Regions from separate parts of the Bacteroides sp. OM05-10AA genome, predicted to be linked through region 2. Evidence: riboswitches for the same ligand, from Rfam matches in the RefSeq annotation. Region 2 holds a riboswitch; the other holds the start of a gene.

Region 1 (11,619 bases), on a different contig from region 2:
GGATTTGACGTTTGGGAACACTCCTATTATCTGGATTACCAGAACCGCCGTGCCGACCACGTAAACGCCCTGTGGGATATCATCGACTGGGATGTGGTTGAAAAAAGAATGTAATTAAATTTACAAGCTAAACTATACTTATGGAAAAGGTCGTTGTGTTTTTCACAGCGACCTTTTCTACAGATTAAAAAGAACAGACTTTTATTGTATATCAGATGCATTAGTTGTATTTTTGCAACTAATAAAACAACATAACAAACAATTATGATACTGTATAAAAGAAAAAAAATACGATTTATTGTCTCCATTGCTGTACTCCTTTTCCTCCCCCTTTTCGGCAATGCTGCCACCACAGAAGAATCTGAGGAAGAAATTCTGTTTATCACCTCTTATAATTCTGACACTAAATATACCTACGATAACATCAGCACATTTGTAGAAACCTACACCCAATTGGGAGGAAGATATTCGACCATGGTAGAAAATATGAATGCAACAGACTTAACGCAGGCGCATCAATGGAAAAAAACATTAACTGATATTCTGGACAAACATCCGAAAGCCAAATTAGTTATTCTCCTGGGTGGTGAAGCATGGAGCAGTTTTCTTCATCTCGAAGATGAAAAGTACAAGCAGCTTCCTGTTTTCTGTGCAATGGCATCACGCAACGGTATCCGTATTCCGGAGGATTCGACCGACATCCGAAGCTATAATCCTGAAAGCATCAACTTAATGGAACGCATGAAGGAATACAACGTAAGATATTGTAGCACATACGAATATGATATCAAAAAAGACATTGAAATGATACAGAATTTCTATCCGGAAACAGAACACCTTGTATTTGTATCGGATAACACATACAACGGACTTGCCGAACTGGCATGGTTCAAGAAAAACCTGCAACATTTTCCACAGTTGTCTATCACCTACGTCGATGGCCGCATCCATACACTCGATATGGCTGCCAGTCAATTGCGCAATCTTCCCAGAAACACAGTCATGTTGCTTGGCATCTGGAGAATCGATAACCGGGGTATTACTTACATGAATAACTCCGTTTATGCTTTTTCCAAAGCCAATCCTCTCCTGCCTATGTTCAGCATGACTTCCACTGCAATAGGTTACTGGGCTATCGGAGGATATGTCCCGCAATATGAAGGAGTGGGACAAAGCATGGGAGAATATGCCTACCGCTTTTTAGACCAGAAGGAAACTGATATCAGCAGTATCAATATCTTACCCAACAGATATAAATTTGATGCGAAGAAACTAAAGGAATGGGGATTTGAAAACAAGAAGTTACCTGTTAACTCAATGGTAATCAATCAGCCCATCCCGTTCTTTGTGGCCTATAAGACAGAAGTGCAATTCATCCTGATTATATTTCTCGTATTAGTAGGAAGTCTAATGATTTCGCTGTATTACTATTACCGGACTAAAATCCTGAAGAATCACCTTGAAAGAACTACGAAACAACTACGGGAAGATAAAAAGAAGCTGGAAGAGTCTGAAGTCGAATTGCGTGATGCTAAAGAGCGCGCCGAAGAAGCTAATCAGCTGAAAAGTGCCTTTGTTTCGAATATGAGCCACGAGATACGGACTCCGCTAAATGCTATTGTCGGTTTCTCCAGCCTGATTATCGGTTCGGTAGAGCAGAATAACGAACTGAAAGAATACGCAGATATTGTCCAGACCAACTCTAATCTGCTGCTCCAACTGATTAGTGATGTACTGGATATATCACGCCTGGAATCAGGAAAGCTGCAATTCAAATATGAATGGTGTGAGCTGGTGAACCATTGCCAGAATATGATTACCCTGACCAACCGAAACAAGACAATGGATGTAGACATCAAACTGCAAATGCCTAAAGAGCCTTACATGCTCTACACAGATCCCTTGCGCCTGCAACAGATTATTATCAATCTGCTGAACAACGCCTTGAAATTCACTCCTGCCGGAGGAAGCATTACGCTGGATTATGAAGTGGACGAAGAAAAGCAATGTATGCTGTTCTCGGTAACTGATACCGGCACCGGAATCCCCGAAGATAAACAGGAGCTGGTATTCCAACGTTTCGAAAAGCTGAATGAGTTCGTACAGGGTACAGGATTGGGACTGGCTATCTGCAAACTGACCATCCAATATATGGGAGGTGATATCTGGATTGACAAGAATTACAAAAATGGTGCCCGATTTATCTTTTCTCATCCTATCAAAAAACAGGAATCAACAGAAAAATGAAAAAAAATCGACTGATTTAGTGTTTTTCTGTTTCTTTTTCACTTACTTTGCCCCCGTAAAGACAAAGGGGTGCCCCATGAGGGGCTGAGATTATACCCTAGGAACCTGAGGCAGTTAGTACTGACGTAGGGATTGTGTTTCTTCTTATCGCCTTTCCATTCAAGCACGCTCTTTGTATTTACTTTCAACTTATTTATTCTGATAGGACAATGAAAGTACAAGTGAACAACAAAGAGGTGGAAATTACTCCCGACTCTACCCTTACACAACTGACAGCACAGCTCGAACTTCCGGTTCAAGGCATTGCTATCGCCGTAAACAACAAAATGATTCCCCGTACCGAATGGGAGGGTTTCATATTGCATGAGAACGATAACCTGGTGATTATCAAAGCTGCTTGCGGAGGATAAGGGAATGGTCAGTCTACAATTTATCACGCATCAGACCGAACGGTACTCGTACCTCGAATCGGCACGTATGGCACTCGAAGGCGGGTGCAAATGGATCCAACTACGCATGAAAGAGGCTCCTCTCGAAGAAGTGGAGGCAGTAGCCCTGCAACTGAAACCGCTTTGTAAAGAGCACGAAGCAATCCTGGTTCTGGACGATCACGTTGAACTGGCGCGAAAGCTGGAAGTGGACGGTGTGCATCTGGGCAAAAAGGATATGCCTATCGACCAGGCCCGCCAAATTCTTGGAGAGGCTTTCATTATCGGCGGCACTGCAAATACATTCGAAGATGTTGTACAGCACTATCGTGCCGGTGCCGATTATCTTGGCATCGGTCCTTTCCGGTTTACTACCACCAAAAAGAATTTAAGCCCTGTACTGGGATTGGAAGGCTATTCCTCCATCCTTTCACAGATGAAAGAGGCGAATATCGAAATCCCCGTAGTAGCGATTGGAGGAATCACTTATGAGGATATTCCTGCCATACTTCACACAGGAGTAAACGGGATAGCTCTATCGGGAACCATTCTCGGAGCGGATAATCCGGTAGAAGAGACACGTAGAATCATTGAAAGTGATTAATGGAAATTTATAGAAACGCAGATTAACGCAAATTTTCGCAGATTATTAGAGGGCTACGCTATGTTGGAGAACTTAATTTTTTGCGAAAATTTGCGTTAATCTGCGTTTCTATAATTGTCTGCAAAATTAGCATTTAAATAATCAACTAAAATATAGAGAATGGAAAAGTTAGTAATTGCGGGACGCGAATTTAACTCCCGTCTTTTCCTGGGAACAGGAAAATTCAATTCCAATGAAGTAATGGAACAAGCTATTCTGGCTTCAGGCACGGAAATGGTTACTGTTGCCATGAAACGAATCGACATGGACAACAAAGAGGATGACATGCTGAAACATATTATTCATCCGAATATTCAGCTATTGCCCAATACTTCCGGTGTACGTAATGCAGAAGAGGCTGTTTTTGCAGCACAACTGGCTCGCGAAGCCTTTGGAACAAATTGGCTGAAACTGGAAATTCACCCGGACCCACGCTATCTGCTCCCTGACTCTATCGAGACACTGAAAGCTACGGAAGAACTGGTAAAACTGGGTTTTATCGTATTGCCTTATTGTCAGGCTGACCCTGTACTCTGCAAACGTCTGGAAGAAGCGGGCGCAGCTACTGTTATGCCGCTCGGTGCACCAATCGGTACCAATAAAGGATTGCAGACCAAAGAATTCCTGCAAATCATTATCGAACAGGCAGGTATCCCGGTAGTCGTAGATGCAGGCATCGGTGCACCCAGTCATGCTGCCGAAGCAATGGAACTGGGAGCTTCCGCTGTATTAGTTAATACCGCAATAGCCGTTGCCGGAAATCCGGTAGAAATGGCAAAAGCATTCAAAGCGGCTACAGAAGCCGGAAGACAGGCTTACGAAGCAGGATTAGGGTTACAAGCCGTCGACTTCGTGGCAGAAGCAAGTTCACCTCTAACGGCTTTTCTTGATTAAAAACGAATAAACTATGGAACAAAAAGTAAAATTCCCCCGCTCGCAGAAAATCTATTTACCCGGTAAACTTTATCCGAATATCCGTGTAGCGATGCGGAAAGTGGAACAAGTGCCCAGTGTCAGCTTTGAAGGCGAAGAAAAGATAGCAACACCGAACCCGGAGATATATGTATATGATACCAGCGGACCGTTCAGCGATGCAGATATGAGCATTGATCTTAAAAAAGGACTGCCCCGTATGCGTGAAGAATGGATTGTAGGCCGTGGTGATGTGGAACAACTTCCCGAAATTACTTCGGAATACGGACAAATGAGAAGAGACGATAAAAGTCTCGATCACTTACGTTTCGAGCACATCGCTCTGCCCTATCGCGCTAAAAAAGGAGAAGCAATCACTCAAATGGCATACGCCAAAAGAGGGATTATCACCCCTGAAATGGAATATGTGGCAATCCGCGAGAACATGAACTGCGAGGAATTGGGAATTAAGACCCACATTACTCCAGAATTTGTCCGTCAGGAGATTGCAGAGGGACGTGCTGTATTACCGGCCAATATCAACCACCCGGAAGCTGAACCGATGATTATCGGACGCAACTTCCTTGTGAAAATCAATACGAATATCGGAAATTCAGCTACTACCTCAAGCATAGATGAAGAAGTGGAGAAAGCATTGTGGAGCTGCAAATGGGGTGGCGATACCTTGATGGATCTTTCCACAGGAGAAAATATCCATGAAACACGCGAATGGATTATCCGTAATTGTCCCGTACCCGTCGGCACGGTTCCTATTTATCAGGCACTTGAAAAGGTGAACGGCATAGTGGAAGACCTCACCTGGGAAATCTACCGGGATACATTGATTGAACAATGCGAACAAGGTGTAGATTACTTCACCATTCATGCAGGGATCCGCCGCCATAATGTTCATCTTGCCGATAAGCGGTTGTGCGGTATTGTCAGCCGTGGAGGAAGCATAATGAGTAAATGGTGTCTCGTACACGATCAGGAAAGTTTCTTATACGATCACTTTGATGATATTTGTGATATCCTGGCACAATATGATGTAGCCGTTTCTTTAGGCGACGGACTTCGTCCGGGTTCCATCTACGATGCGAACGATGAAGCACAGTTTGCCGAACTGGACACCATGGGAGAATTAGTGCTTCGTGCCTGGGATAAGAATGTTCAGGCATTTATTGAAGGCCCCGGACACGTTCCGATGCATAAAATCAAAGAGAACATGGAACGTCAGATTGAAAAATGCCATGACGCCCCATTCTATACACTCGGCCCGTTGGTGACGGATATTGCTCCCGGATACGACCATATCACTTCTGCTATCGGTGCCGCACAAATCGGATGGCTGGGTACGGCTATGCTTTGTTATGTCACTCCGAAAGAACACCTTGCCTTACCCGACAAAGAGGATGTACGCGTAGGAGTCATTACCTACAAGATAGCCGCTCATGCCGCTGACCTGGCAAAAGGACACCCGGGTGCACAGGTACGGGACAACGCATTGAGTAAAGCTCGCTATGAGTTCCGCTGGAAAGATCAGTTCGACCTGTCTCTCGACCCGGAACGGGCGCAGACCTATTTCCGTGCAGGACATCATATCGATGGAGAATATTGTACGATGTGCGGACCTAATTTCTGTGCAATGAGACTGTCACGCGATTTAAAGAAAAGCGCTAAAACCAACAAATAATGAGTGGGGAGAAACAGAAAGTCAGCCCACTGACCGAACCTGCCCTCCCCTCATTTCAATTTTCAATTTTTAATTTTCAATTCTCAATTTAATAAGAATGTTCTCCGACGAATTAGAAAAAATATCCTGGGAAGAGACGACAAAAGCCATCTATTCCAAAACAGATGCCGACGTACGCCGTGCATTGGGTAAAAAAGAGCATCTGGATGTCAACGACTTTATGGCGCTGATTTCACCTGCCGCCACTCCTTATCTGGAAGTGATGGCACGCCTTAGTCAGAAATATACGATGGAACGGTTCGGTAAGACTATCTCCATGTTCGTACCGCTCTACCTGACTAATTCATGTACCAACTCCTGTGTCTATTGCGGTTTCCACATCAGCAATCCGCTGAAGAGAACGATACTGACAGAGGAAGAGATTGTCAACGAATACAAAGCCATCAAACGACTGGCTCCTTTTGAAAATCTACTGCTCGTAACCGGTGAAAACCCGGCCGCAGCAGGTGTTCCCTACATTGCCCGGGCGCTGGATTTGGCAAAACCTTATTTCAGCAACCTGCAAATTGAAGTAATGCCCCTTAAAGCAGAAGAATATCAGGAACTGACTAATCATGGTCTGAATGGAGTGATCTGTTTTCAAGAGACTTACCATAAAGCAAATTACAAGACATATCATCCGAGAGGCATGAAGTCTAAATTCGAATGGCGTGTAGATGGCTTCGACCGCATGGGACAGGCAGGTGTACATAAGATTGGTATGGGTGTCCTGATCGGTCTGGAAGAATGGCGGACAGACGTAACGATGATGGCTTATCACCTGCGTTATCTGCAGAAGCATTACTGGAAAACAAAATACAGCGTAAATTTCCCGCGCATGCGTCCGTCTGAAAATGGCGGATTCCAACCGAATGTAGTCATGAACGACCGGGAACTGGCTCAACTTACATTCGCTATGCGAATCTTCGACCACGACGTAGATATCTCCTATTCCACCCGTGAAAGTGCAGAAATCCGAAATCACATGGCAACGCTCGGTGTTACAACCATGAGTGCGGAGAGTAAAACTGAACCGGGAGGATATTACAGTTATCCTCAAACCCTGGAACAATTTCACGTAAGTGACGAGCGAAAGGCGGTTGAAGTGGAACGTGACTTGAAGAAACTGGGGCGCGAACCGGTTTGGAAAGATTGGGATCAGTCTTTTGATTTTAAAAGATAGGCAGATGCGGTACGATAGACAAATCATACTTCCCGAAATCGGAGAAGAAGGTCAGAAGAAACTGCAGGAAGCCAAAGTGCTTATTGTAGGTGTGGGAGGGCTAGGCTCTCCCATCGCTCTCTACCTGGCAGGCGCCGGTGTGGGATGTCTCGGACTGGTAGATGACGATTTGGTAAGCATCACTAACCTGCAACGACAAGTTCTCTATTCCGAAAAAGAATTGGGTAAACCGAAAGCTATCTGTGCAGCGGAACGGCTCTCCGCTCTCAACAACGAGATCAGAATACATCCCTACTCTACCCGGTTGACGAAAGAAAATGCTTATCATATCATTCAGGAATATGATATAGTAGTCGACGGCTGTGATAACTTTGCCACCCGCTACCTGATTAACGATATCTGCATTGAACAGAAAAAGCCATACGTATATGGTGCTATCTGCGGCTTTGAAGGACAGGTTTCTGTATTCAACTATGGAAATCAGAAAAAGAACTACCGGGATCTTTATCCCGACGAAGAAGAAATGCAACGAATGCCTCCTCCGCCCAAAGGTGTGATGGGGGTTACTCCTGCCATTGTAGGAAGCGTTGAAGCTACGGAAGTGCTGAAAATAATCTGTGATTTTGGAGATGCTTTAGCCGGCGAACTATGGACTATCGACCTGCGGACATGGCAATCTAACAAATTTTCACTATAAAGGTTGGTTTCTGACATAGTTAATTAGTAACTTTGCTAAGCAATCCAATTTTAACAAAAGAAATGAAACTAATTGTAGTTACCACCCCTACCTTCTTCGTCGAAGAAGATAAGATTATTACCGCTCTTTTCGAAGAGGGGCTGGATGTCCTACATCTTAGGAAGCCGGAAACTCCGGCTATGTATTCGGAACGGCTATTGACACTTATTCCGGATAAATATCACCGCCGTATCGTCACGCATGAACATTTCTATCTGAAAGAAGAATTTAATCTGATGGGTATCCACCTGAATGCACGTAATCCCAAAGAGCCGCATGATTATTATGGTCACATCAGCTGTTCGTGCCATTCAGTGGAGGAGGTAAAAAACAGAAAGCATTTTTACGACTATGTTTTTATGAGTCCTATTTATGACAGTATCTCTAAAGTGAATTACTATTCAACATATACTGCCGAAGAATTGCGTGAAGCACAAAGAGCCAAAATTATCGATTCGAAAGTGATGGCATTGGGAGGTATCAATGAAGATAATTTGCTGGAGATTAAAGATTTCGGTTTCGGAGGAGCCGTCGTATTAGGAGATCTTTGGAACAAATTCGACGCCTGTCAGGATCAGAACTATTTAGCCGTAATCGAGCACTTTAAAAAGTTGAAAAAGCTATCAGATTAATAAAAAGCCGATAGTAAACTGACTGTGCATTCCTATTGTATATCCAATAAAGGAAATGACTTTCTCAATCATAAAATAAAAAAGCCGCTGCGAATTGTCTTCTGCAACGGCTTTCTGTATTTTCGGTGTTTTCTTATCAGAACTTATATCCTACGATAATAGAGAAATTCATGTTTTTAGGATTGCCAACTTTTTCCACATCAACCAGACCAAATTGACCATCCAAGCCTGCAATGATTCTACCAAATTCCAATGCAACTCCTACACCAAGACCTGCATCAAAACGCTTCAAAGCATCATCACCAAAAGTATCGACTTTACGTTCCGTATCATTACCTAAGTCAAACTTTGTTTTACCGGCAATACCACAAGCAAAATAAGGACCTGCATTCACCACCAGATTAGTATTATCTGCTACATTAAAACGTGCAGCAGCCATTACTGGCAATTCCAAATACATTGCATTAATGCTATTGCCATCTTTCTTTGCACCTTTACTAGTTAAGAATAATGAAGGTTGCAGTGACCATGTATCAGTAAAAGCATATTCAAAACCTCCACCAAGTTTGAATCCAACCTTTGCATTCAGATCAAGATCACCGGTGTAATTACTAAAGTTCATACCTACTTTGGCATTCCAACCTGTAATTTGAGAGAAACCTGCCACTGAAATCAGTGCAAATAAAACAAACAAAACACTCTTCTTCATAATTTTAAAGTTTTAAATTAATACTAAAGGTTTTTAGTAACCTCCTTGTTTAACAATACAAATGTATAATTGTAATTCGTATTAAACAACTTTTTCGTTAATAAGTGCGTAAAGTATAGAGATTATACATAAAAAAAGGGAATTCCCTATTTTTGAGAACTCCCTTTCCTATTTGTTGAATTGTTTTCTTCTTATTAGAATGCGTAATGGAAACCAATTGAAAGATCTTCACTGGTAAGTTCAAGACCAAAAGAATCTCCTAGCGTATTTATATTTCTACGATATCCCAGGAAACCATACTTGGCAATGAAAGAGAAGTGATCGTTCAATTTAACAGCAATACCCGGTCTAAGTCCCACTTGTCCGGCTTTAGTAGTGTCTCCGTCTTTAACCTTCACGAAGCCGAGAGCAGCAGTTCCGTCCAAGAATAGGCGAACCGCACCGGTTTCACAGTAAGTCCAACGAATGTATGGAGCAACAATAACTGAATTCTTTGTTAATCCTCCATTATAATTATGTGAATAATCCAATTCAGCACCCAATGCCCATGTCTCATTAAAGTTATATCCAACTTCCGGAGCAACTTTAAAAGAAGTAGTGTTGCCTGTGCTGTTACGCCAAACGTTCAAAGATCCGCCTACGTAAATGTCTTGTGCTTTTACAGCGATAGTTGCTAACATTACAACTACCAATAATAAACCCTTTTTCATTTTCTTTGTTTTTTAAAATTAAACGTTAGACCCCAATTCGGTCGATTTCTGGGGTGCAAATGTAAAGCTGTTTTTATGATTAAACAAACATTTAGTTAGTTTTTTATAATAAATACCAAATAAATATTGGGTGGTAAACGGACATCAATACCCAACAGGCATAAAATAAAATAGACTGCAAATACTTTCACAAGTATTTACAGTCTATTTATCAGATAGTTAAGTACCTAACCAGCGTATTTGACTATCCTTCTATTGCTGCTTGCGCCGCCGCCAATCTGGCAATCGGCACTCTGAATGGAGAACAACTAACGTAGTTCAAACCTACCCGGTGACAGAACTTCACTGAAGAAGGCTCACCACCATGTTCACCACAAATACCACATTTCAGATCCGGACGGATAGCACGGCCCTTTTCTGTAGCCATACGTACCAACTGTCCCACGCCATTCTGGTCGAGAACCTGGAACGGGTCTACTTTCAAAATCTTCTTTTCCAGATAAACAGGAAGGAAAGAAGCTATATCATCACGAGAATAACCGAAAGTCATCTGCGTTAAGTCATTTGTACCGAATGAGAAGAACTCGGCAGAAGAAGCGATACGGTCGGCAGTCAAAGCGGCACGCGGAATTTCGATCATTGTACCCACTTTGAAGTCAATGCTATCTCCTACTTCCTCAAACAACTTCTTAGCTTCCGCACGGATTACATTTTCCTGCTCCTTGAATTCATACAAGATACCAGTTAGTGGAACCATGATTTCCGGATGAGTTTCCACTCCTTCTTTCTTCAATTCGAGTGCAGCACCCAAAATGGCACGTGTCTGCATCTGTGTAATTTCAGGATAAGTATTTCCCAGACGGCAACCACGGTGACCCAACATCGGGTTATGCTCACACAATGATTCTACACGTTGCTGGATATATTGCAGGCTCACACCCATAGTATCTGCCATTTCCTGCTGTCCCTTCAGATCGTGAGGAACGAACTCATGCAAAGGAGGATCGAGCAAACGAACAGTTACCGGGCAACCAGCCATTGCTTTAAAGATGCCCTTAAAGTCTTCCTGTTGGTATGGAAGAATCTTAGCCAATGCTTTACGACGTCCTTCTGCATTTTCCGCCAGAATCATTTCACGCATTGCCTTGATCTTTTCACCTTCGAAGAACATGTGTTCCGTACGGCAAAGACCAATACCTACTGCACCGAAGTTACGAGCCACTTCCGCATCATGAGGAGTATCCGCATTTGTACGTACCTGCAGACGAGTATACTTATCAGCCAGCGTCATTAATTCGGCAAAGTCACCGGAAAGTTCTGCAGCCTGTGTTTCTACCTTACCATTATATACCACACCTGTACTTCCGTTCAGAGAGATATAATCGCCTTCTTTCAACACAACACCGTCAATTTCTACGGTACGGTTTTTATAATCGATATTCAATGCACCTGCACCCGATACACAGCATTTACCCATACCACGAGCCACAACAGCAGCGTGAGAAGTCATACCGCCACGAGCCGTAAGAATACCTTCGGCAACTGCCATACCGGCCAAGTCTTCCGGAGAAGTTTCGATACGAACCATTACCACACGTTTACCGGCAGCATGCCATTCAGCAGCGTCGTCAGCAAAGAACACAACCTGACCGGTTGCAGCACCCGGAGAAGCCGGAAGACCGCGAGT
Region 2 (11,619 bases):
GGCTTGCTGCCGACAAAGGGCTGTTTATGCCTATGTCTATCAAACCTCTTCCACAGGACTTTTACGATACGATTGATAGTTTATCCTTTCAGGAAATTGCTTATCGCGTAGCCGATGCTTTCTTCGGTGAGGATATTCCTGCCGATACGCTGAAACAGATTGTATATGATACATTAAGTTTCGATGTACCTTTGGTTAAGGTGGCGGATAACATCTATTCACTTGAACTTTTCCACGGGCCGACGTTAGCATTTAAAGATGTAGGCGGTCGTTTCATGGCGCGTCTTTTGGGATACTTCATTAAGAAAGAAGGACAAAAGAATGTCAATGTATTGGTAGCTACTTCCGGTGATACGGGAAGTGCTGTTGCCAACGGCTTTCTGGGTGTGGAAGGTATTCATGTGTATGTGCTTTATCCGAAAGGAAAAGTGAGCGAAATACAGGAGAAACAATTCACTACGCTCGGACAGAATATTACTGCGCTTGAAGTGGACGGAACATTTGATGATTGTCAGGCATTGGTGAAATCTGCTTTCATGGATAAAGAATTGAATGAACACCTTTCGTTGACTTCTGCCAACTCCATCAATGTAGCCCGTTTCCTGCCGCAGGCATTCTATTATTTCTATGCTTATGCACAATTGAAACGTGCCGGAAAAGCTGATAATGCTGTAATCTGTGTACCTAGTGGAAACTTCGGAAATATCACTGCCGGATTGTTTGGTAAGAAGATGGGTTTACCCGTGAAGCGTTTCATTGCTGCCAATAACCGCAACGATATTTTCTATCAATATCTGCAGACAGGTAAATATAATCCCCGTCCGTCTATCGCAACGATTGCTAATGCTATGGACGTAGGCGATCCGAGTAACTTTGCCCGCGTACTCGATTTATATAGCGGTTCACATGCTGATATCTCTGCCGAGATTTCAGGAACAACTTATACCGATGAGCAAATCCGCGAAACGGTGAAGGAAACCTGGAAAGAACATCATTATCTCCTTGATCCTCATGGTGCTTGTGGATATCGTGCGTTGGTAGAAGGCTTGAAAGAGGGAGAAACAGGTGTATTCCTTGAAACGGCTCATCCTGCCAAGTTCCTCGAAACAGTGGAAAGCATTATTGGAGAAGCGGTAGAAATCCCTGCCAAATTGCAGGAATTTATGAAAGGCGAGAAAAAGAGCCTTCAAATGACGAAAGACTTTGCTGATTTCAAGAGCTATCTCCTTTCATTGTAGTATCCACTTTTTATCACTTCAGAAGAGGTCTTGGATTGAATTTTCGGTTTTATCTATTGTTCTAAGCGTAGTGAGAAGTCTCTTTTCACAGTGTATAGCTACATTATACAAGGGAGAGGAGAATCCTCATTTCGTTTAAAATGATAGATACCTCATTTTATTCTCATTTGGCTTCTTTCTATACAGTTTTGAACTAAACATATGGATGCATCCAAAGCTATTTCTCTGTCATGTTACTAATTGGACTTTCTTCCTTGACTAATTAGATCTTCTCTATTGCCTACTATTACTTCGTATGACTACAGTTATTCGCAAAGGATACTATAGTCATACGAAATAAAATAGCCTAATGAAGTATATCTTAATATGCAAGCGGTGAAAAAAGAAATGCATATAGGAAATCATTGACTATGTATATACGATTTGATTCATTTCAGTACAGTTATGAATAAAGGTATTTTCGATTCAATTGTATAAGCATCACCCTATTCAGAGTGAGAGTATATTGATGTGTTAAATAGGATCGAGTTTTGAACTTTTATTTTCATATTATGTATTTCTTATAAATGTTGTTCTTGATAGGTGAGAAAACGGGAATTATTGGAAATGAGATATGGAGAATTGCTAAAAAGTGTGTATCTTTGCAAGCATTGTTGAAGGGAAGTGTCCCTGAACATTTTTTATAGTGATATTGTAAGAAGCGTTGTGCTTCATTCTTGTTAACGAAAACCTGAGAAATTTTCAAAATAACACAAGAATGGCATGAGCGGTTCTCGCGCTATAGGCGTGGGGCTGCTGTCCATTTTGTGTTATTGGGTTTTCTCAGGACCTTCGTTAACGGAATGGCACGCAGTTCCACGCTTCCGTTTTGTAAATTCTGCCTTAAGGGACTGCGGACAGAACAAACACATTTTTTATGAAAGCAAGGAGTTTATTATTTTTTTCCCTGTGCTGTTTTTGTTTTTTAGTGATGGCTCAATCGGGTGATAAATCTGAAAGAGTAAGATTGGGAGTAAAAGGAGGAATGCATTTTTCTAATATGCATTATTCTAATCTTGACCTGTACAGTCCGGACTGGGGATCTAATGGAGTTGGTGGGATATTTGCAGAGTTTGATTTGGGTAGGAGCCGAAAATTTTCTGTCCGTCCAGAAATTCTATTCCTATCGCGTGGAACCAAAATAGAAGATAGCAATATCTACTATAAACTGAAAACGAAATACACTGATTTCCGGTTGCCTCTTATCTTTAATTTTGCCAATCCATCCAAAGTGAGCCCTTATGTTTATGTAGCGCCTATATTGGGGATTGGCAGAGGAGGCGAAGTTAATTATACCGAATTCCATGATGGTGAGGCTTATGAATGGGAACCTCTGGATATAAACGACGCGAACTTCTCTAAAGTAAATTTTAGCGTGGCTGCAGGGTTGGGAATACGGATTCCTATTAAAGTTGCAGCAGGGAAAAAGATTCATTTGGCTTTGGAAGCGAATTATCAGTATGGCATCACTGACACTTACGGAAGTAAAGAAAAAGATGGGGAAGCTATCGCAGTCAATCGGGCAATATATGATATTACCGGTACACGGAAACATCAGGACATAGAAATTACGGCAGCCGTGTCCGTTCCTTTGAGTATATTTAAAAAGATGCCTAAAAAGGAAAGGCCCGTTCCCGTTGTTGAGAAACCGATTGTGGTAGAAGAAGAGGAAGTGCCTGTAATCATTGAGGAGAAAAAGCCGTGTTATACGTTGGAAGAGATTCTCGATTTAGTGGTAGCCCAGAAACCTATCGCCGGAAAGACAATCTGCGCAGTAGATGTTATCAATTTTGAATTTGGCAAGAGTGCAATAAACAAAAATTCATATGCTTACCTTGATAAGATAGCCATGTTGATGCAAAGAACAAATCTTAGTGTTGAAATTAAAGGACATACGGATAATGTGGGTAAAGAAGATTTCAATATGGAACTTTCCAGGAAAAGAGCGAAAGCTGTATACGATTATTTAATAAAGAAAGGGGTTGGTTCTTCCAAACTTTCCTATACTTATTATGGGATGACTAAACCGATAGCTTCTAATGACACGGAAGAAGGGAGATTGATAAACCGCAGAGTTGAATTTGAAATCAAATAAATGGAGGACAGAATATGAAAGTAACATATGTAATCGCACGAATGAAAATGTTTTTAGCAATAATGCTTTGTCTGTTTGCAATATCAAGTTGTATTTCTGATGGAGATGAGACAGTTGTTTTGGAAACCGGAAATGTGCAAGCGCGTAAAATGCTTTTTGGGGAATGGAAGTTGTCATCTAAAACAGTGGTCGATGAGGATGGGATAGAACAGTCCAAAGAGGATATTTCGGAAGAACCGAATCTTGAATTTACGGAGGATGGAAACTGCAAGTTGACATATCCTAATGGAAACAGTGTGAATCAGAAATGGGACTTATCTGGAGATTTTTATTCCATCTTTATATCCGATATCCGTTATGAAATCTACACGCTGGGAAAGAATATCCTTGTTTTGGTGATAAACTATGAAGACTATTATTTGAAGTTTGTCTATTACAAACTTTCCTCTCCGGAGCAAAATGATGGAGAGGAAGGTGAAATAGGTGGAACCGATGATAATAATCCTTATAAGCCCTATTCCGCTAGATTTAAAGTGACGAAAATAGTCGTTGACGATAAAGATACATATACCTTCGAATATGATGGCAGAGGACGTATCATGAGGTATAAGACTCCAAGCAAGACTTACACATTCACCTATGATGATACGACAGTTTATTTGCGACTTAATGGAAAGATTGTCAATACTGGATTTATTGGAACGAATGGGTATCTGACAAAGATGTGGAACGGGACGGATGCAAATGATGGATTGAGTACGTTCACTTATAATTCCAATAAGAAACTTTCTAAATTAGTATATCAGCGTGGATCGACGAATCAGAGTTGGACGCCAACATATGTAAGTGGTCATATAACCTCCTTATATGGTGATAATTCTCATACATTTAGTTATTTTAGCGATGATGATAATATCAGTTCAGTAGACTTGGATGGTTTTATATCCGGCATGTATCAATGGGAATGGTTCATGCATGATTCGGAAGTTATTTGGGGATTGTTTGACTTTTATGCTACAAGGGCTTTTGAGTTCTTGTCTACTGAAACAACTGCTCAATGGAATAACAAATATACTTATTATTGGGGTGAACGGGAGAATGAACCTAATTTAACAATAACCCAAGTGAGAAAGGGACTTAATTCTAATTTTACTAAGACTTATAAAATTTACTGGGAAGTAAAATAGCTGGTCTTATTTGTATTTTTGAACAAGAGGGTGAAGTATTGAATTTCGCTCTCTTGTTTTTCCATCCTGTCAAGTTATCTTTTAAACGTTTTATATGGCTTACATGGAAGTCAGGAATACTAAATACTCTCCCGTACAATGGATAGTAAACTTATTAGCTGTTGCTTCATTAAGCGTTCCTTGCCACCAATTAGTAAAATCACTAAGAGGATAAACTAATCCTTCTCCTTGCAATCCATTCGCTCCGAAATTGAAAATAGAAACTTGCTGTCCCGGATGAGAGACGAAAGTTTGCGTGTCTTTGGCGGGAATAAACATACCATAATCGGTAATGGTACGTACCTCGATACCGTCTTTCATGTAGTCGATCAGCAGACTGATGTTTCCTAACGTATGATCTTCCCGTTTGCCGGTGGCTCCGACGATGGCAATTCTCCGGAATCCTTTCTTTTGCAGGAAATGAACGGCTTTGGTTTGGTCGTTCGTTTCTTGGTCCGCTATCTGGTGTACAATAAGGGAGAATAGTTCTTTATATTCCGGTGAAAGAGAATCCCCGTCACCAATAATTGCATCAGGAGTATGCCCACGCAGGATATATTCATTGGCTGCCCCGTCACAACAAACTACAAATTCTGCATTTTCCAGCATTTGCAGGGGAAGAGGATGGCTGGGATATTCGCCATTGGCAAGTATCACGGCTTCGGGAGTATAGTGTTCGTATTTCATTGTATGCTCATTAATTTTTTCCACTTAAAGTAGCCAAAGATAGCTATAATGGAGTAAAGTCCGTACAAAGCGGAAGTAAAATAAAGGTCTTTGTAGATATAAAGTCCGCAGCAGACAATATCCACAAGAATCCAAGCAAACCATTGTTCGATGTATTTGCGTGCCAGCATCCACATGCCGACAATACTTAATGCGGTAGTAAAACTGTCCAGCCAGGGAACATTGCTATCCGTATATGCTATCAGTATCCATGCAATGCCGAGGAAAGAAACGACGAATACCAGAAAAAGAGGCAAGTAACATTTTCCCGGAGTATGTACGATAGGAAGACCTTTAGGGGGGGCACCGATTGAAGCATCTGCTGTCGTCAATTGGCCTTTCTTTTTTCTGTGTCCCCATATCCAGAAGAACCAGCCGTAGATGGCAGCTATCAAGTAGTAGATATTGATGCCAAAGTCAGCATACAATCCGGCTTTGTAATATACGAAGATGTAGATGGCAGGCATCACAATACCCGCTATCCAAAGGTAGATACTTGCCCGGTACTCTAACCAAAGGTAGACCAGCCCGACAATCGTACCGAATATTTCCAGAAAATTCAATTCCATAACTCTGTGTGATTAAAAGCGGAAAGAAACATGTCCCATAACGTTTGTTCCTGCTTGTGCAGCATATCCGGCATAGTTTCCCCGATTTTCCAGTGTATCGGTGTAGTCACTTGATGCCCAGCCGTTGTTTTCATATTTTTCATTAAACAAATTGTATACAGTAAATCCTACGGTGACTTCTTTCAGTACTTTCTTGGGACGGAAGCTGTACGCCAGATTGAGGTTGCTGACAAAATACTTATCAAGAGTCAGTTCTTCAACTTCTGCGTTTGTCATATACTGTTTGCTTACGAACTGTGATTGCAGGGCAGCTTCGAATCCCTTAGATTTGAATGAGAAACGATTGTTGAGTAAGAAGTCCGGTGAGAAAGCAATGTGAGTGTCTTTATGCTTTATCTGAATAGTTGGGAGAGAAGTAGAGCTACCGTCGTTATTATAGTGGTAGCCCGGCAGGCTCTCTACGAAATCCTGAATACGGTTTTTGCTCCATGTAGCGTTGATATCCCATTGAAACCATTTGCACGGTTTGATTCCCAGCATGATTTCGATTCCCATGCGATAACTGTCCGGCACGTTTTCGGTCAGTGCTTCACCTATATCGTTTAAGGCTCCGGTCAGAACCAGTTGGTCGGTATAGTCCATGTAGTAGAAGTTTGCACCTGCTGTCAGCCATTGGTTGGCAAAGGTATATCCTGCTTCATAGTCGAGCAGCTTTTCTGCTTTGGGGTACGAGTCCGGATCACCATTCGTATAATTGTTTCTTGTCGGCTCTTTTTGAGCAACCGAGAAAGAGGCATAGACACGATGGTTGGAAGTGATGTTCCAGTTTAATCCTACTTTCGGGTTAAAGAAATCGAACTTTTTATCTACTGCCAGTGGACGCAGGGCATTCTTGCTCCAGTCATATTTATCATTGTTTCCGTCGATGGTATAGTTGATGTGGCGATACTGGAGATCGGCATAAGCACTTAGTCCTTTAGTAAGATCGTAGTTCGCTTTCAGATAAATATTTCCATCGGTCTTCTTGGATTTATTGCGGTAATATTCATGGTCGGGAGATAGAGAACCTACATAGTTTTTCACCCAGGGAACTCTTCCGAAGTTATTGCCCCGGTATTGATTTAATCCGCCGCCCAGGGATGCACTTAACCTGTTGGCTGTGTAATTGAGAGAAAAAACACCGCCGCCGAATTTATTATCCATCTTCTTTTGACGGACTAAATCGCTTTTAGCTACTTCGGTTCCATCTATTGTAAATGGCTTTAATCCATATTCTATCAGGTATCTGCCGTCTTTGTACTCTTCGTAATAACCGTCACCTTTGGTATAATGTAAGGCAACGTTTAGGTTCCAAGCCGTTGAGAAAGTATGATTGAAGAGAAGTTGATAATTCTTTTGCAGGTAATTATCTGTTTGGTCGTCATAATAATGTTTTTTGCCGTTGGCATCGGTGTACATTTCCCCGCAAGGATTGTAACGTCTGCCGAATTCTTCCATTTGCTCTTTTGTTGCATATCCCCAAGCATGATATGTCTTTTCTTTTCCGGCAAATGCAATCAGTTTCACAGAGGTGTTTTCTGCAAAATAACCTCCTTGCAGGTAGTAAGAGTTCAAGTCCACCGAAGCACGGTCTATGTATCCGTCCGTACCGATATTGGAAAGGCGGGCGTCAAACGTCCAGTGGTTATTGAGTAAGCCGGTTCCCACTTTCACTGTTTCCTTGTGTGTATTGAACGAACCGTATGAACCATTGAATTCGGCGTATGGTTTCATAGATGCACCTTCGGTTTGCATATTGACACTGGCTCCGAAAGCACCTGCTCCGTTCGTCGATGTACCTGCTCCGCGTTGCACCTGCATATCTTTTACGGAAGAAGAAAAGTCGGGCATATTCACCCAGAACAGGTTATGGCTTTCGGCATCGTTCATCGGTATGCCATTTACTGTGATGTTGATTCGTGTGCCATCGGTTCCACGTACGCGAAGTGTCGTATAACCGATACCGGCTCCTGCATCCGATGTGGTCAATGTGGAAGGAGTCATACTTAGCAGATAGGGGATATCCTGTCCGAAGTTTACCTTTTTGAGTTCTGCTTTACCTATATTGGTGAATGCCACGGGAGTTTTGGCTGTGGCACGTGTGGATACTACCTGCACCTCTTGCAGGTTTACTACTCTCATACTGTCCTTTGCACTCGTCTGTGCATGAACAGTGATGCCTGCGCCCAATAAGGCGACGGCCATCCATACAATTCTTTTCATTTTTGCTTACTAATTAGTTCTCTACGCCGGCATTACCCGGATCAGATTCTATGGGTATGTTCTCAGCCCGTCATGTTAAGGCACCCCTACCAGTGAATCGGTTACAAAAATACAGCTTTTGCAGGAGGAAAGCAAAAAAAACTTTTAGATTCGCTAAAAACAATATAACTTTGTAGATTGTTGAAATAGCAAAACAGCAATTTATTCACTTAATATATATTTTAATTATGCTACTATTATTGCAAGCAACACAAGCTGCGGATTCTGTGCAAGTGGCCGCAGATAAATTAATGGAAGAAGCGATTGCCAATGCTGACGGATTGGATAAACTTTCGCTGATTACTCAACAACTGATAGACTTCGGTATTCGTGCCGGAGAACGTATACTGATTGCGGTCATCGTCTTTATTGTCGGACGTTTCCTTATCTCGTTGCTCAACAAGTTTATAAGACGTCTGTTGGATAAACGAAAGGTGGATGTTAGTATCAAAACTTTCGTTAGAAGTCTGGTAAATATTCTGTTGACAATCCTTTTAATTATTTCTGTTGTCGGCGCCTTGGGAGTTGAAACAACTTCGTTTGCGGCTTTATTGGCTTCTGCCGGTGTGGCTGTCGGTATGGCTTTGTCCGGCAATTTGCAGAACTTTGCCGGGGGATTGGTTATTCTTTTGTTCAAACCTTATAAGGTTGGTGACTGGATAGAAACACAGCAAGGTTCAGCCGGTACAGTAAAAGAGATCCAGATATTTCATACCATCCTTACTACTTCGGACAACAAATTGATTTATATTCCAAATGGTTCATTGAGCAGTGGAGTAGTGACCAACTACAGTCATCAGGAAACCCGCCGTGTAGAATGGATTATTGGTATAGATTATGGAGAAGATTTCAATAAGGTTCAGCAAATTGTTCGTGATATTCTGGCTGCCGATAAACGTATCTTGAATGAACCTGCTCCGTTTATAGCTCTTCATGCGCTGGATGCCAGCAGTGTGAATGTGGTGGTACGTGTATGGGTAAATAGCGGAGATTATTGGGGTGTTTATTTCGATACCAATAAAGCAATTTACGAAACCTTCAATGAAAAAGGTATCAACTTTCCTTTCCCACAGCTTACTGTGCATCAGGGAAATTGATTGTTATATTCTGATAATTCAAAAAATAAGGGAGTTGTACTTAACGTGCAACTCCCTTATTTTTGGGAAAACTTGTCTGGTGTGATTGAATAAATCTCTTTTTTATTTTATACCGAAATCTTCGGCTAGTTCATATCTATCTTCTTTGATTCCCAGTACATGATTAATTTTTCTCCTTTTCTCGAGATCTTTAAAGTAGTTTTCCACAACCTGATAGAGATCGAAGTTAGTGGTTGATCCTGCGGCTAAATCGAGTGATTCCACCATCTTTTCTACGGCTTGATGGATTTTCTCTGCGTCTATCAGATGCAGTTCGTTGCTGTGTATTAAATATTTTTCCATGACTGCAATGTTTTTAATGTTATATAGGTATAACATCTTGCAGTCATGGAAAGTTCAATGATTGAATGTTAGATTTTGGCAAGCGCCTGATCCAAATCCGCAATCAGGTCATCAATATGTTCCGTTCCAATTGATAAACGTACGGTGCCCGGATAAATCTCCTGTTCGGCGAGTTCCTGTGCATTGAGCTGTGAATGGGTAGTGCTTGCCGGGTGGATCACCAATGATTTCACATCGGCAACATTGGCAAGCAGGGAGAAAATCTCCAGACTGTCGATGAAGCGGTGTGCTTCTTCTTGTCCGCCTTTTACCTCGAAAGTAAAAATGGAACCGGCACCATTCGGGAAGTAACGTTGATACAGTGCATGGTCAGGATGATTGGATAATGATGGATGGTTCACTTTCTTCACTTTCGGGTGATTGTTTAAGAAATTCACTACCTTCAATGCATTTTCTACATGGCGTTCTACGCGCAAGGAAAGAGTTTCCAAACCTTGCAACAGGATAAAAGCGTTGAATGGACTGATGGTGGCACCTGTGTCGCGCAGCAGAATAGCCCGGATACGGATGGCATAGGCAGCCGGACCGGCTGCATCAACGAAGCGTACGCCATGATAGCATGGATCAGGTTCGGTTAGTTGTGGAAATTTGCCGGAAGCTACCCAGTCGAATTTTCCCGAATCTACAATAACTCCTCCTAATGAAGAACCGTGTCCGCCAATGAATTTTGTTGCAGAATGTACTACGATATCTGCTCCGTGTTCGATGGGGCGGATTAAATACGGAGTACCGAACGTGTTATCAATAATCAAAGGAATTTTGTGGCGGTGAGCTATTTCAGCTACTGCCTCTATATCAATGATATTTGAGTTCGGATTTCCCAGCGTCTCGATAAATACGGCTTTCGTATTTTCCTGAATGGCTTTTTCAAAGTTCGATAAATCACTTGGATCAACGAATGTTGTTGTGATGCCATAGCTGGGTAAGGTATGAGCCAGTAAGTTATAACTTCCTCCATAAATAGTTTTGGCTGCTACAATATGGTCGCCTGCGCGAGTGATGTTCTCGAAAGCATAAGTGATAGCAGCGGCACCCGAAGCAACTGCCAGCCCTGCTACTCCTCCTTCAAGAGCGGCTACGCGTTGTTCAAAAACTCCTTGAGTGGAGTTGGTCAGGCGGCCGTAGATGTTTCCCGGGTCCTGCAGGCCGAAACGTGCGGCTGCGTGAGCGGAATTGTGAAATACATAAGAGGTAGTCTGATAAATAGGTACTGCACGGGCATCTGTTGCCGGATCTGCTTGTTCTTGTCCTACATGAACTTGTAAAGTCTCGAAATGTAAATTCTTTGTTGCCATAATCGTATGTTTTTTAAGTTTTATATTTTTTCTTTATTTTCTTGCAAAGTTATGGGATGTAGATATATCGAACAATATATGGCTTAAATATAGAAAATAATGCTATTTTTGTGCCGTTATATGGAATAATGTATCTGCGTTATTCCTAAAAATCACCTTTTAGAAGAATATTTTTCTTATGGATACTTTTGATAAACTGGATAGAGTCGATTTGCAAATACTCCGTACTTTGCAAGAAAACGCCCGATTGACAACTAAAGAGCTGGCTGCACGGGTGAGCCTTTCTTCAACTCCTGTTTTTGAACGTCTTAAACGGTTGGAGAGTGGAGGATATATAAAGAAGTATATTGCCGTGTTGGATGCGGAAAAGCTGAATCAGGGATTTGTCGTATTCTGCAGTGTGAAGCTTAGACGTCTGAACAGGGATATAGCAGCCGAGTTTACACGGATCATACAGGATATTCCTGAAGTAACCGAATGTTATAACATATCAGGAAGTTATGATTACCTGTTGAAGATTCATGCTCCCAATATGAAATACTATCAGGAGTTTATTCTGAATGTGTTGGGGACGATTGATAGCTTGGGATCACTGGAAAGCACGTTTGTGATGGCCGAAGTGAAGCATCAA

What was found. Region 2 has a riboswitch for thiamine pyrophosphate ahead of DXB58_RS11110 (TonB-dependent receptor). Riboswitches for the same ligand answer to the same signal wherever they lie in the genome.
Region 1: it holds a riboswitch for thiamine pyrophosphate, as region 2 does, so the genes downstream of both, thiS (sulfur carrier protein ThiS) here and DXB58_RS11110 (TonB-dependent receptor) in region 2, are expected to answer to the same signal.

The regions. Positions count from the first base shown of each region.
Region 1 covers NZ_QSUR01000010.1:2,408-14,026, forward strand. The annotation lists gene DXB58_RS09400 (superoxide dismutase) at 1-114, shown strand, start outside; gene DXB58_RS09405 (HAMP domain-containing sensor histidine kinase) at 265-2,247, shown strand; TPP riboswitch at 2,303-2,396, shown strand; gene thiS (sulfur carrier protein ThiS) at 2,457-2,657, shown strand; gene DXB58_RS09415 (thiamine phosphate synthase) at 2,662-3,279, shown strand; gene DXB58_RS09420 (thiazole synthase) at 3,439-4,212, shown strand; gene thiC (phosphomethylpyrimidine synthase ThiC) at 4,226-5,923, shown strand; gene thiH (2-iminoacetate synthase ThiH) at 6,021-7,145, shown strand; gene DXB58_RS09435 (HesA/MoeB/ThiF family protein) at 7,150-7,842, shown strand; gene DXB58_RS09440 (thiamine phosphate synthase) at 7,905-8,513, shown strand; gene DXB58_RS09445 (porin family protein) at 8,650-9,222, opposite strand; gene DXB58_RS09450 (outer membrane beta-barrel protein) at 9,417-9,932, opposite strand; gene ppdK (pyruvate, phosphate dikinase) at 10,177-11,619, opposite strand, start outside.
Region 2 covers NZ_QSUR01000011.1:154,493-166,111, reverse strand. The annotation lists gene thrC (threonine synthase) at 1-1,238, shown strand, start outside; gene DXB58_RS11130 (OmpA family protein) at 2,155-3,372, shown strand; gene DXB58_RS11125 (hypothetical protein) at 3,387-4,559, shown strand; gene DXB58_RS11120 (thiamine diphosphokinase) at 4,659-5,285, opposite strand; gene pnuC (nicotinamide riboside transporter PnuC) at 5,282-5,893, opposite strand; gene DXB58_RS11110 (TonB-dependent receptor) at 5,906-8,155, opposite strand; TPP riboswitch at 8,157-8,253, opposite strand; gene DXB58_RS11105 (mechanosensitive ion channel family protein) at 8,383-9,291, shown strand; gene DXB58_RS11100 (hypothetical protein) at 9,394-9,633, opposite strand; gene DXB58_RS11095 (O-acetylhomoserine aminocarboxypropyltransferase/cysteine synthase family protein) at 9,702-10,988, opposite strand; gene DXB58_RS11090 (Lrp/AsnC family transcriptional regulator) at 11,167-11,619, shown strand, end outside.